Linked DNA regions of Sporichthya brevicatena. The protein of the gene in region 1 interacts with the protein of each later gene in a pairwise test. Links are inferred from orthologs where the notes say so. Each region holds a gene or a part of one and is shown on either strand. Other genes may lie near its edges.

Evidence for each region.
Region 2: the proteins of dnaE (region 1) and ABD401_RS21410 interact in binary tests that used the Escherichia coli proteins (3 or more experiments, as listed by UniProt). The link is inferred for Sporichthya brevicatena from one-to-one orthologs.

The regions. Positions count from the first base shown.
Region 1 is NZ_BAAAHE010000015.1:105,570-114,519, reverse strand. What follows is about bases 2,356-6,449. They hold dnaE (DNA polymerase III subunit alpha), read left to right. Parts: upstream 2,356-2,727; coding sequence 2,728-6,249; downstream 6,250-6,449. Other genes in these bases: ABD401_RS10515 (ATP-binding cassette domain-containing protein), read left to right, coding at 6,291-6,449; ABD401_RS10525 (RluA family pseudouridine synthase), read left to right, coding at 2,356-2,637. Also shown: ABD401_RS10540 (hypothetical protein), read right to left, coding at 1-161; ABD401_RS10535 (TraR/DksA family transcriptional regulator), read left to right, coding at 139-873; ABD401_RS10530 (signal peptidase II), read left to right, coding at 1,013-1,630; more of ABD401_RS10525, read left to right, coding at 1,696-2,355; more of ABD401_RS10515, read left to right, coding at 6,450-8,950. UniProt on the Escherichia coli protein: DNA polymerase III is a complex, multichain enzyme responsible for most of the replicative synthesis in bacteria. This DNA polymerase also exhibits 3' to 5' exonuclease activity. The alpha chain is the DNA polymerase catalytic subunit.
Region 2 is NZ_BAAAHE010000045.1:67,865-70,739, reverse strand. It holds ABD401_RS21410 (pyridoxal phosphate-dependent aminotransferase), read right to left. Parts: upstream 2,090-2,875; coding sequence 911-2,089; downstream 1-910. Other genes in the region: ABD401_RS21405 (SDR family NAD(P)-dependent oxidoreductase), read left to right, coding at 2,142-2,875; ABD401_RS21415 (TolB-like translocation protein), read right to left, coding at 1-914. UniProt on the Escherichia coli protein: Shows aminotransferase activity with methionine and histidine as substrates, and to a lesser extent also with phenylalanine.

The sequences.
Region 1 (8,950 bases):
GCCGTCGCCACGAAATCCGCGCCGGCGAGAAAAGCCGCGCCCGCCAAGAAGGCGGGGGTGAAGAAGGCGGCGGTGAAGAAGGCCCCGGCGAAAAAGACCGCGCCGGCGGAAAAGGCTGCGCCCGCCAAGCCGGCGGCGGTGAAGAAGTCCGCGCCGGCCAAGAAGGCCCCGGCCAAGAACGCCCCGGCGGCGAAGAAGACGGCGCCCGCGAAGAAGGCCCCGGCGGCGAAGAAGGCAGCACCCGCGAAGAAGGCAGCACCCGCGAAGAAGACCGGGACGTTGGCCCGGGCGGCGACGCTCGCGCGGCGGGCGACGGCTCCCGCGCGCAAGGCCGCCGCGATCGCCCGGCAGGTGGCCGCTCCCGCCGCGAAACCCGCCCCGGAGGCGCCGGCCCCGGTGCCGGCGAAGGCCCCGACCAAGACCGCGGCAAAGGCTCCCGCCACGGCTCCGGCCGCGAAGCCGGCCGCGAAGCCGACCGGCAAGCTCGCGGTCCGGGAGGGGGAGACGGCCTGGACGAACGAGGAGCTCAAGGAGGTCCGGGCCGAGCTCGGCAAGGACGTCGACCGGCTCCGGGCCGAGATCGCGGTCGCCCAGGCCGACCGGGAGGCGCTGCTGCGCGACTACGGCGACGGCTCCGGGGAAGACCAGGCGGATGCCGGCACCAAGACGCTCGAGCGCGAGCAGGAGATGTCGCTGGTCAACAACGCCCTCGACATGCTCCAGCAGGACGAGCGGGCGCTCGCGCGCCTCGAGGACGGCACCTACGGCCAGTGCGAGTCGTGCGGCGACCCGATCGGGAAGGCCCGGCTCCAGGCGTTCCCGCGGGCCACGCTCTGCGTCGCCTGCAAGCAGCGGGCCGAGCGCCGGTACTGATCACCGATTCGTCGCTCTTCGTGATCATGAACGGCCCGGGTGGGCCCACGCGGAGTCTTCGGCGGGCTTAGCGTCGCCTTACCGAAACGTGAGAATTGGGACATTTCGGGCCGGGTGGTCCGCGTGAGACTCTGCTGCGATGTCCGAGACGGCGCTTGATCCCGGCCCGGTCCGGGACCTGCTGGCGCCGTCACCGAGAGTCACCGAACCGGCGGCGCCGACCCGGGCCCGGCACGCGGCCCCGGTCTACCTCCCACCCGCCGCGATCCGACGCAGCCGGCTCGCGCTCTTCGGCGGGGTCGCCGCGGCGGTCTACCTGGTCGACCTCGCCACGAAGATCGCGATCGTCGCGTTCCTCACCGAGGACGACCCGGTGGAGATCGGCGGCACCGGCGTCTCGCTGCGGCTGATCCGCAACCCGGGCGCCGCGTTCGGGGTCGGGGTCGACGTCACCGCGGTGTTCACGGTCATCACCGTCTGCGTCGTCGGGGCGGTGCTGACCAGTTCCCGGCGGCTCGGCAGCCGCCCGTGGGCCCTCACCCTGGGGCTGCTGCTCGGCGGCGCGTTGGGCAACCTCACGGACCGGCTCGCACGGTCGCCGGGGTTCCTGTCCGGGCACGTCGTCGACTTCGTCGAGATCCCCGGCTGGCCGATCTTCAACGTCGCGGACCTCTCGATCTGCGTCGCCGGCGGCCTGATGGTGGCGCTGGCGTGCCGCAACGTCCCGCTCGACGGCCGTCGCTGTCGCCGGTACTGAGCGCGCCGGTCCGTCGCCGCCACCGGGTCGAAGACCGGCCTGGGCGATAGACCACACTGAGCGGCGTGAGTTCCGACCTGCGTGCGCTGCCGGTGCCCGACGGGCTCGCGGGGGAGCGGGTGGACGCCGGGCTCGCCCGGTTGTTCGGGCTCTCCCGGACCCGCGTGGCCGAACTCGCGGCCGCGGGGTGCGTCCGGATGGACGGCGCGGCCGCGGGCAAGAGCGACCGCCTCGTCGCCGGGGCGTGGCTGGAGGTCGAGCTCCCGGCCGTCGAGCCGGCCGGCGTGGAGATCGTGGCCGAGCCGGTGCCCGGCATGAAGGTCGTCCACGACGACGAGCATCTGGTCGTCGTCGACAAGCCGGTGGGCGTGGCGGCGCACCCGAGCCCGGGCTGGACCGGCCCGACCGTCATCGGGGGCCTGGCCGCCGCCGGCTTCCGGATCTCGACCTCGGGCGCGGCCGAGCGAGCCGGTGTCGTCCACCGGCTCGACGTCGGCACCAGCGGGTTGATGGTCGTCGCGAAGTCCGAGCGGGCGTACACGCTGCTCAAGCGCGCGTTCAAGGAGCGGACGGTCGAGAAGATCTACCACGCGCTCGTGCAGGGTCATCCCGACCCGTCGCGCGGCACCGTGGACGCGCCGATCGGGCGGCACCCGGTGCACGACTGGAAGTGGGCCGTGATCGCCGAGGACGCCGGCGGCAAGGCGAGCGTCACGCACTACGACACGCTCGAGGCGTTCCGCGCCGCGAGCCTGCTGACGATCAAGCTCGAGACCGGCCGCACCCACCAGATCCGGGTGCACATGTCGGCGCTGCGGCATCCGTGCGCGGGCGACCTGACCTACGGCGCGGACCCGACCCTGGCCGAGCGCCTGGGTCTGGAGCGACAGTGGTTGCACGCGGTGTCGCTGGGGTTCGAGCACCCGGATTCCGGCGATTGGGTCGAGTTTTCCAGCGACTATCCGGACGACCTTGCGCGCGCCCTGCAGGTTGTCTCGGAGGGCTGACCACACACTGAGACGGGCGCTCGAGTTGTCAGTGGGGCGCCTTAGAGTGAGGCCCGATTCCGGGGAGGCGCAGCGGTGAGTTCGGCAGGCATGAACGACTCGTTCGTCCACCTGCACGTCCACACCGAGTACTCGATGCTCGACGGCGCGGCGCGCCTGGACGACCTCTTCCGCGGCTGCAACGAGATGGGCATGCCGGCCCTCGCGATGACCGACCACGGCAACGTGTTCGGCGCGTACGACTTCGTGAAGAAGGCGAACGAGGCCGGCATCAAGCCGATCGTCGGCATGGAGGCGTACCTCGCGCCGGGCACCCACCGCTCCGACCGCACCCGCGTGCGGTGGGCGGACGGCGGCGAGGACGACGTCTCCGGTTCCGGCTCGTACACGCACATGACGCTGCTGGCGACCGACAACGACTCGATGCACAACCTGTTCCGCATCTCGTCGCTGGCGAGCCTCGAAGGCTTCTTCTACAAGCCCCGCGCGGACCGCGAGCTGCTGCACCGCTACGGCAAGGGCCTGATCGCGACGACGGGCTGTCCGTCGGGCGAGATCCAGACCTGGCTGCGCATCGGCGACTACGAGAAGGCGCGCGCGTCGGCCGGAGAGTTCCAGGACATCTTCGGCAAGGAGAACTTCTTCTGCGAGCTGATGGACCACGGCATCGGCATCGAGAAGCGCGCGCACGACGGGCTGATGCGCCTGGCCAAGGACCTCAACCTGCCGCTGGTCGCGACCAACGACCTGCACTACGCCGCGGCCGAGGACGCGTCCGCGCACGAGGTGCTGCTCTGCGTGCAGTCCGGCAAGACCCTCGCGGACCCGAACCGCTTCAAGTTCGACGCGACCGACTTCTACCTCAAGAGCCCGGCCGAGATGCGCGAGCTCTGGCAGGGCCGCTACGGCCTGCGGGAGGCCTGCGACAACACGCTGCTCATCGCCGAGCGCTGCCAGATGTCGTTCTCCGCGCGCAACCTCATGCCGCGATTCCCGGTGCCCGAGGGGGAGACCGAGGAGACCTGGCTGCGCAAGGAGGTCGACCGCGGCCTGAACGAGCGCTTCCACGGCAACGTGCCCCAGACGCACCGGGATCAGGCGGCCTACGAGGTCGACATGATCATCAAGATGGGGTTCCCCGGCTACTTCCTCGTCACCGCCGACCTCGTGCGGTACGCGAAGGAGAACGGGATCCGCGTCGGTCCCGGTCGTGGGTCCGCGGCCGGTGCGCTGATCGCCTACGCGCTGGGCATCACCGAGCTCGACCCGCTCGCGCACGGCCTGATCTTCGAGCGGTTCCTCAACCCCGAGCGTGTGTCGATGCCCGACATCGACATGGACTTCGACGAACGTCGTCGCGCCGACATGATCCGCTACGCCACCGAGAAGTACGGCGAGGAGCGGGTCGCGCAGATCATCACCTACGGCACCATCAAGGCGAAGGCGGCGATCAAGGACGCCTCCCGCGTCCTCGGCTACCCGTTCGCGATGGGCGACCGCATCACCAAGGCGATGCCGCCGGCCGTCATGGGCAAGGACATCCCGCTGTCCGGGATCTTCGACCCCGACCACAAGCGCTACGCCGAGGCCGGCGAGTTCCGGGCGCTCTACGAGTCCGACCCGGACGTGAAGAAGGTCGTCGACACGGCCAAGGGTCTCGAGGGCCTGAAGCGGCAGTGGGGCGTGCACGCCGCGGGCGTCATCCTCTCGAGCGAGCCGCTGCTCGACGTCATCCCGATCCAGCGCCGCGAGCAGGACGGCGCGATCATCACGCAGTTCGACATGGGCGCCTGCGAGTCGCTCGGGCTGCTGAAGATGGACTTCCTGGGGTTGCGCAACCTCACGGTCCTCGACGACTGCCTGATCAACATCGAGTCCAACCGGGGCGAGAAGATCGTCCTCGAGGAACTCGAACTGACGGACCGTAAGGCGTACGAGCTGCTGGCCCGGGGCGACACCCTCGGCGTCTTCCAGCTCGACGGCGGGCCGATGCGTGCGCTGCTGCGCTCGATGGTCCCCGACAACTTCGAGGACATCTCCGCCGTCCTCGCGCTGTACCGGCCGGGTCCGATGGGCGCGAACGCGCACAACGACTACGCGGACCGCAAGAACGGCCGCAAGCCGGTGGTGCCGATCCACCCCGAGCTCGAAGAGCCGCTGGCCGACATCCTGGGCGACACCTACGGGTTGATCGTCTACCAGGAGCAGGTCATGGCGATCGCGCAGAAGCTCGCGGGCTACTCGCTCGGCGCCGCCGACCTGCTCCGTCGCGCGATGGGCAAGAAGAAGAAGGAGATCCTCGACAAGGAGTACATCCCGTTCTCGGAAGGGATGAAGAAGAACGGGTACTCCGAGGCGGCGATCAAGACCCTCTGGGACATCCTCGTCCCGTTCTCGGACTACGCGTTCAACAAGGCCCACACCGCCGGCTACGGCCTCGTCTCCTACTGGACCGCCTACCTCAAGGCGAACTACCCGCAGGAGTACATGGCGGCGCTGCTCACCTCGGTCAAGGACGACAAGGACAAGTCGGCCCTGTACCTCAACGAGTGCCGGCGCATGGGCATCAAGGTGCTGCCGCCGGACGTCAACGCCTCGGACGCGAACTTCACCCCGCGCGGCGAGGACATCCGCTTCGGCCTGACCGCGATCCGCAACGTCGGCGCGAACGTCGTGACCGGGATCGTCGAGGCGCGGACCGAGCAGGGCGCGTTCACCGACTTCGCCGACTTCCTGCGCAAGGTGCCGGCGCAGGTCTGCAACAAGAAGACCGTGGAGTCGCTGATCAAGGGCGGCGCGTTCGACTCGCTCGGGCACACCCGCCGTGGCCTGATCCACGCGCACGAGCGCGCGATCGACGCGATCATCGACATCAAGCGCAACGAGGCCATCGGCCAGGACTCGCTGTTCGGCGCGTTCGACGACGACGGCGACGCCACCGACACGTCCTTCGACATCGAGATCCCGACGGGGGAGTGGGACAAGCCGGCGCTGCTCGCGTACGAGCGCGAGATGCTCGGTCTCTACGTCTCGGACCACCCGTTGCTCGGCATCGAGAACGTCCTCGCCGCGGCGGCCGACTGCGCGATCACGACGCTGACCTCGAGCGAGGACCGCGCCGACGGGTCGATCGTCACGATCGCCGGCCTGATCACCGGCCTGGCGCGCAAGGTCACGAAGAAGGGCGACACCTGGGCGATCGCGACCGTCGAGGACCTCGGCGGCGCCATCGAGTGCATGTTCTTCCCGGGCTCGTACCAGCAGTTCGGCACGGTGCTCGCGACGGACACCGTCGTCGCGGTCAAGGGCCGCCTGCGCCGCAACGAGGACGAGATCTCGTTGATGGCCTCAGACCTGCAGATCCTCGACACGACGAAGTCCTCCAGCGGACCGGTCGTGGTCCGGCTGCCGGCGATGCGGTGCACGCCGCCGCTGGTCGAGCGGCTGAAGTCGGTCCTGGCCGACCACCCGGGCCAGAGCGAGGTCCACCTGCAACTCGACTCCCGGGCGCGGACGATCGTCATGCGGCTGGAGCGGGGCCCGTTCGTGGCCCCGTCCCCGGCGCTGTTCGGCGACCTGAAGGCCCTGCTCGGGCCGTCGTGCCTGGGATGACCCGGATGAGTTCACTCAGGGTGGCGAGGTAACGTCCCTCGGTGACCAGCCGGACCGTGACCGCGAGCAGGCTTCGCGGCCCGGCGACCTGGTGGTGTCTCGCCGGCGCCCTGCTCGCCTCGGTCGGCTTCGCCGTCGGCGCCTGGACGGCCGGCCGCCTCGCCGAGCGTCCCTCGGGTGGGCTGATCGTCCTGCTGGCCGTCTGCCTGATCGGGGCGGGCGTGCTCGACATGGTGGGGCGCGCGGTGTGGTCGACGGTCGTCGACCGCGCGGAGGGCCGACTGCGGGCCGATCTGCTCGCGGCCGCGCTGCACCAGCCGCTGCCGGCGCTCTCGGAGCAGGCGGTCGGGGAGGTCCTGGACCGCGTCGACGACGACACGCACCAGCTCGGTGAACTGCTGCGCGAGGTCGGCTGGGAGACCGGCCGGACGCTGCTCGCGGCGATCCCGATGTGGGTGGTCGCCGGCCTGACGTGGTGGCCGGCGTGGATCCTGTTCCCGGTCGTCGGACTGCTCGCCGCGGCCGTGGTCCGGCCGCTGACCGAGGCCGTCACGCGCGCCAAGGTGGCGGAGGAGATCGCCTGGACCGACCACGCCGCGGTGCTCGAGGAGGCCGTCGCGGCGCGGGACGACCTGCGCGCGAGCCGGGGCCAGGCGTTCGTGCTGCGGCGCTGCGCCGAGGCGTCCGCGGTCGTGCACCGGCGGGTCCGCACGACGGTGCGCCTGGCGTCGCGGCTCGGCCGACGGGCGGGGGTCGTGCTGCACCTGGTGCTCGCGGGCATCGCGGTCAGCGGCATCCTGCTCGTCGCGGCGGGTCGGCTCTCGACCGCCGCGCTCGTGACGCTGTACCTGGTCAGCATCTCCTTCGTCGGGCAGGTCGACGTCATCTGCCGCTACCTGCCCGACCTGCAGGCGGGTCTGGGGGCGCTGCGCCGGATCCGGACCCTGCTGGAGGCCGACAGTGAGCCCACCGGCGGGGCGCCGGTGCCGGCCGGTCCGCTGGACGTCCGGATCGAGCGGCTGCACTTCGCCTACCCGCAGGGGCCGTTCGCGCTCTCCGACGTCAGCCTGACGATCCCGGCGGGCCGGACGCTCGCGCTCGTCGGACGCACGGGATCGGGCAAGTCGACGCTCGTTGCGCTGCTGTCGCGCGCGATCGACCCGCCGCCGGGGTCGGTGTTCCTCGGCGGCGTCGACGTGCGGGACCTGGACCTCGACGACCTGCGGCGGACCGTGGGCGTCGCCGGGCAGCGCACGGAGATCCTGGTCGGGACGCTGGCCGAGAACATCGCGCTGTTCGCCGACGTCCCGCGCCCGGTCATCGAGCGCGCGGTCGACGAGCTCGGGCTGACCGCCTGGGTCGCCGGGCTGCCCGACGGCCTCGACACCCAGCTCGGCCCCGACGGCACGACGTTGTCCGCGGGGGAGGAGCAGCTGGTCGCGTTCGCGCGGCTGCTGGTCCGGGACGTGCGCGTCGTCGTGCTCGACGAGGCCACCGCGCGCATGGACCGCCACACCGAGGCCCGGGTCGTCGCCGCCACCGCGCGGTTGCTGGCCGGGCGGACGGGCATCCTCGTCGCCCACCGGATGTCGACGACCACGCGCGCCGACACCGTCGCCGTGCTCGACGGTGGCCGTGTCCTCGCGCAGGGCCCGCGCGTCGAGCTCGCCCGCAACCCGGGGCCGTACCGTGACCTGCTGCGTGCGGCGGGGGACGACGCCGAGGCCACGGTGCGCGGCCCGGTGCCCCGGTTCGCGGTGCCTCCGCAGCGGTTGGCGTCGGCCCGAACCGCGCGGGGGACGATCCCCGGCCCGCGCCGGACGGCGGAGGCCCCGCCGGAGTGGGACCCCGGGACCGGGCCGAGTCTCGCGCGGTCGATCGTCAGCGCCTTACGCATCCACCCGCGCTGGGGGATCGCGGGGGCGGTGCTGTTCCTGCTCTCCTCCGTCGTCGGGCCGTACGGCGTCGTCACCGGTCTGGTGTGGGGGAAGGTCGTCGCGAGCCTCGCCGCGGGCGGCGAGGTCGGGGTGACGACGCTCGCCTTCGCGGGGAGCCTGATCGCCGGCCCGGTGCTCGTGTTCGCCGCGATGCCGCTGTACATGCGCTGGTGGTGGGCCGTGCACCTGCGGGTCCGGCTGGCCGTCCTCCGCGGGCAGACGTTGCCGCGGCGGTTGCCGCCCACGCCCCCGGGCGAGGTCGTCGCGCGGGCGATGGACGCCGACCGCTTCGTTCAGTACGCCGACCGGTGGGTGGACTTCGTCAACGGCGTGCTCGTCGTGCTGCTGACGGTGCTGCTCGCGCAGAGCCTGCTGGCGGGTGGGCTGCTGCTGGCGGTGACGGTCCTGACCGCGCTCACGGCGCTGGTGGGTGCCCCGATCGCGGGCCGGTCGGCCGCGCGGGCGTCGGAGACCCGCGCGCGGTTCGGCCGGTCGCTGGTGTCGACGCTCGACGCCGCGCGGACCGTGAAGCTCGCGGCCGCGACGCCGCAGCTGCACCGGCATCTGCTCGGCGTCGACTCCCCGCGCGTGGGGGCGGCGATCCGCGAGCACCGGGTGCGCGCGGTGCTGGATTCCGTGCCACCGCTGCTCGTGCAGTGCGGGATGGTCCTGTGCTGGCTGATCTACCTGACCGGCGGCTGGGGTCTCGCGACGGCGCTGCTGGTGACGACGGCGCTCGAGGGCTTCGACTTCTTCGGCCGGGT
Region 2 (2,875 bases), on another replicon or contig:
AGGCTCGAGGCGTTCGAGGTGAACGCGACGATCCGGCCGTCGTCCGAGATCGACGGGGCACCGCTGTCGTCGTTGGTCTCGCCACCGAGCGAGTTCACGCTGACGCGCTGCGTGTACCCCAGGCGGCGGTCCCGGACGAAGACGTCGTCGGCGAGGTTCGTGTCGCCGGGCACGAGATTCGTCGCCGCCGAGGCGAACGCGACGACCTGCCCGTCGTGGGAGAGCGCGATGTCCCCGCTCCCGCCGTTGGGTTCGCCGTTCGTGGCGGAGCGGGTCACCCAGTCGAGGACGTTGCCCGCCCGGTCGACGAGGTAGATGTCGGTGACCTTGCCCGGCCGGCCCGCCCGCAGGTTGGTCGCCGAGGACTCGAACGCGATGACGTTGCCGTCGCCGCTGATCGTCGCGAACCCGCTGGAGGCGTCGGTCTCCTTGCCGTCGATCCCGCGGCTGACGCGCGTGGTCGTGTGCTCCACGAGGTCGTGCACGAACACGTCGCCCTCGCGGTTGAGGTCGTCGGGCACGAGGTTGGTGGCGAACGAGTCGAAGACGACGAAGCGGCCGTCGTCGCTGATCGAGGGGTTGTAGCTGTCGAGGTTCCCCTGCCGGCCCCGGCTGCTCACGCTGACCCGTGTGGTCGTCCCCGCCACCATGTCGCGGACGAAGATGTCGCGCCGGTGGTTGGTGTCGCCCGGCACGAGGTTCGAGGCCTCCGAGGCGAACGCGACGTACCGGCCGTCCCGCGACACCGACGGGGTGAAGCTGCCGTTGTTCGGCTCCCCGCGCCCGCCGTCGGTGCTGACGCGCAGGGTCTCGTGCCCGCCCTCCGCCGCGGTCGCGGCCACCGGAACTCCGGGCGCCACCGCCAGCGCGCAGGCGAGGGCCCCGATCAGGCCGACCCGCGCGCGGTGTCTCACCCCGAAAACGCTACGCGCAGTCGGGCGAGGGCGTCATCGAGAACCTCGGGCCGTTTGCAGAACGCCCAGCGGACGAGGGAGCGGCCGGGCTCCGGGTCGTCGTAGAAGACGCCGAGGGGGATGGCGACGACGCCGGCCCGGTGGGGGAGGTCGCGGCAGAACGCGACGCCGTCGGTCCACCCGAGCGGCCGGACGTCGGTGGTGACGAAGTACGTCCCCGCCGGCTGGACGACGTCGAAGCCGAGCTCGCGCAGCCCGCCGGCGAGCTGGTCGCGCCGGTCGCGGAGCTGGTCGCGGAAGCCGGTGAAGTAGGAGTCCGGCAGGCCGAGCGCCATGGCGATCGCGGGCTGGAACGGGGCGCCGGAGACGTAGGTGAGGAACTGCTTCGCCGTCCGGACCGCGGTGACGAGCTCCGCCGGGCCGCACGCCCACCCGATCTTCCAACCGGTGAAGGAGAAGGTCTTGCCCGCCGAGGAGATGCGGACGGTCCGCTCGCGCATCCCCGGCAGCGTCGAGATCGGGATGTGCTCGCCGTCGAAGACCAGGTGCTCGTAGACCTCGTCGGAGACGACGAGCAGGTCGTGCTCCACCGCGACCTCCGCGACCGCCGTCAGCTCCTCCCGGGAGAGCACGCGCCCGGTCGGGTTGTGCGGGGTGTTCAGCAGGATCAGCCGGGTGCGCGGCGTGACCGCGGCGCGCAGCTCGTCGGGGTCGATCGCGAACTCCGGCGCCCGCATCGTGACCGGGACCCGCACCCCGCCGGCCATCGCGATCGTCGCGGCGTAGGAGTCGTACCAGGGTTCGAAGGCGAGAACCTCGTCACCGGGGTTCACCAGGGCGAGCACGGCGGCGGCGATCGCCTCGGTCGCGCCGGCGGTCACGAGGATCTCGCCGTCGGGGTCGTGGTCGAGACCCCAGAAGCGGCGGTCGTGCTCGGCGATCGCGGTCCGCAGCGCCGGGATCCCCGGCCCCGGCGGGTACTGGTTCGCCGTCCCCGACCGCAGCGCGGCGACGACCGCGTCGACGATCTCGGCCGGCCCGTCGGTGTCCGGGAAGCCCTGCCCGAGGTTCACCGCCCCGGTCCGGGCGGCGAGGGCGGACATCTCGGCGAAGATCGTCGTCCCGAGGCCGTCGAGCCGCTGCGCCATCCGCCCCGTCGTTCCCGCTGTGCCCATTCCGGCAGCGTAGAGCCGGTGCGGGGGCCGCCTGCTTGGGTAGGGTCGCGAGGTGCCCACCGCCTTGATCACCGGCCCCACCTCGGGGATCGGCAACGCGTTCGCCCGTCGGCTCGCCGCCGACGGCTGGGATCTCGTCCTCGTCGCCCGCGACTCCGCGCGGCTGGACCGCGTCGCGGCGGAGCTGCGCGCCCGCTCCGGGGTCGAGGTCGAGACGCTCCCGGCCGACCTGAGCTCCGAGGCCGCCCGCGCCGCGGTCGTCGAGCGGATCCTCGACGAGGACCGCCCGATCGACCTGCTGGTCAACAACGCCGGCCTGGCCGGGCCCGGGGCCGTGCTGCGCAGCGACTACCGCGCGCAGGACGAGGTGCTGGGCGTCATGGTCCGCGCGGTCCTGCAGCTCTCGCACGCCGCGCTGCAGGTCATGGCGGCCCGCGGCCACGGCGGCATCGTCAACGTCTCCTCGGTCGCCGGCTTCGTCCCGCGCGGCACGTACAGCGCCGCGAAGGCGTACGTCACGACCTTCACCGAGTCCCTCGCCGAGGAGGCCCGCGGCACCGGCGTCCGCGTCGTCGTGACCTGCCCCGGCTTCACCCGGACGGAGTTCCACGCCCGCAGTGGCGCGGACACCGACAACATCCCTGACTTCCTGTGGCTGTCCGCGGACAAGGTCGTCGACGACGCGCTGGCCGCGCTGCGTCGCGGCCGTGTCGTCACCGTGCCCGGCCTGCAGTGGAAGGTGATCACCGCCGCCGCCAAGCACCTCCCGGTCCGCCGCATCGTGCG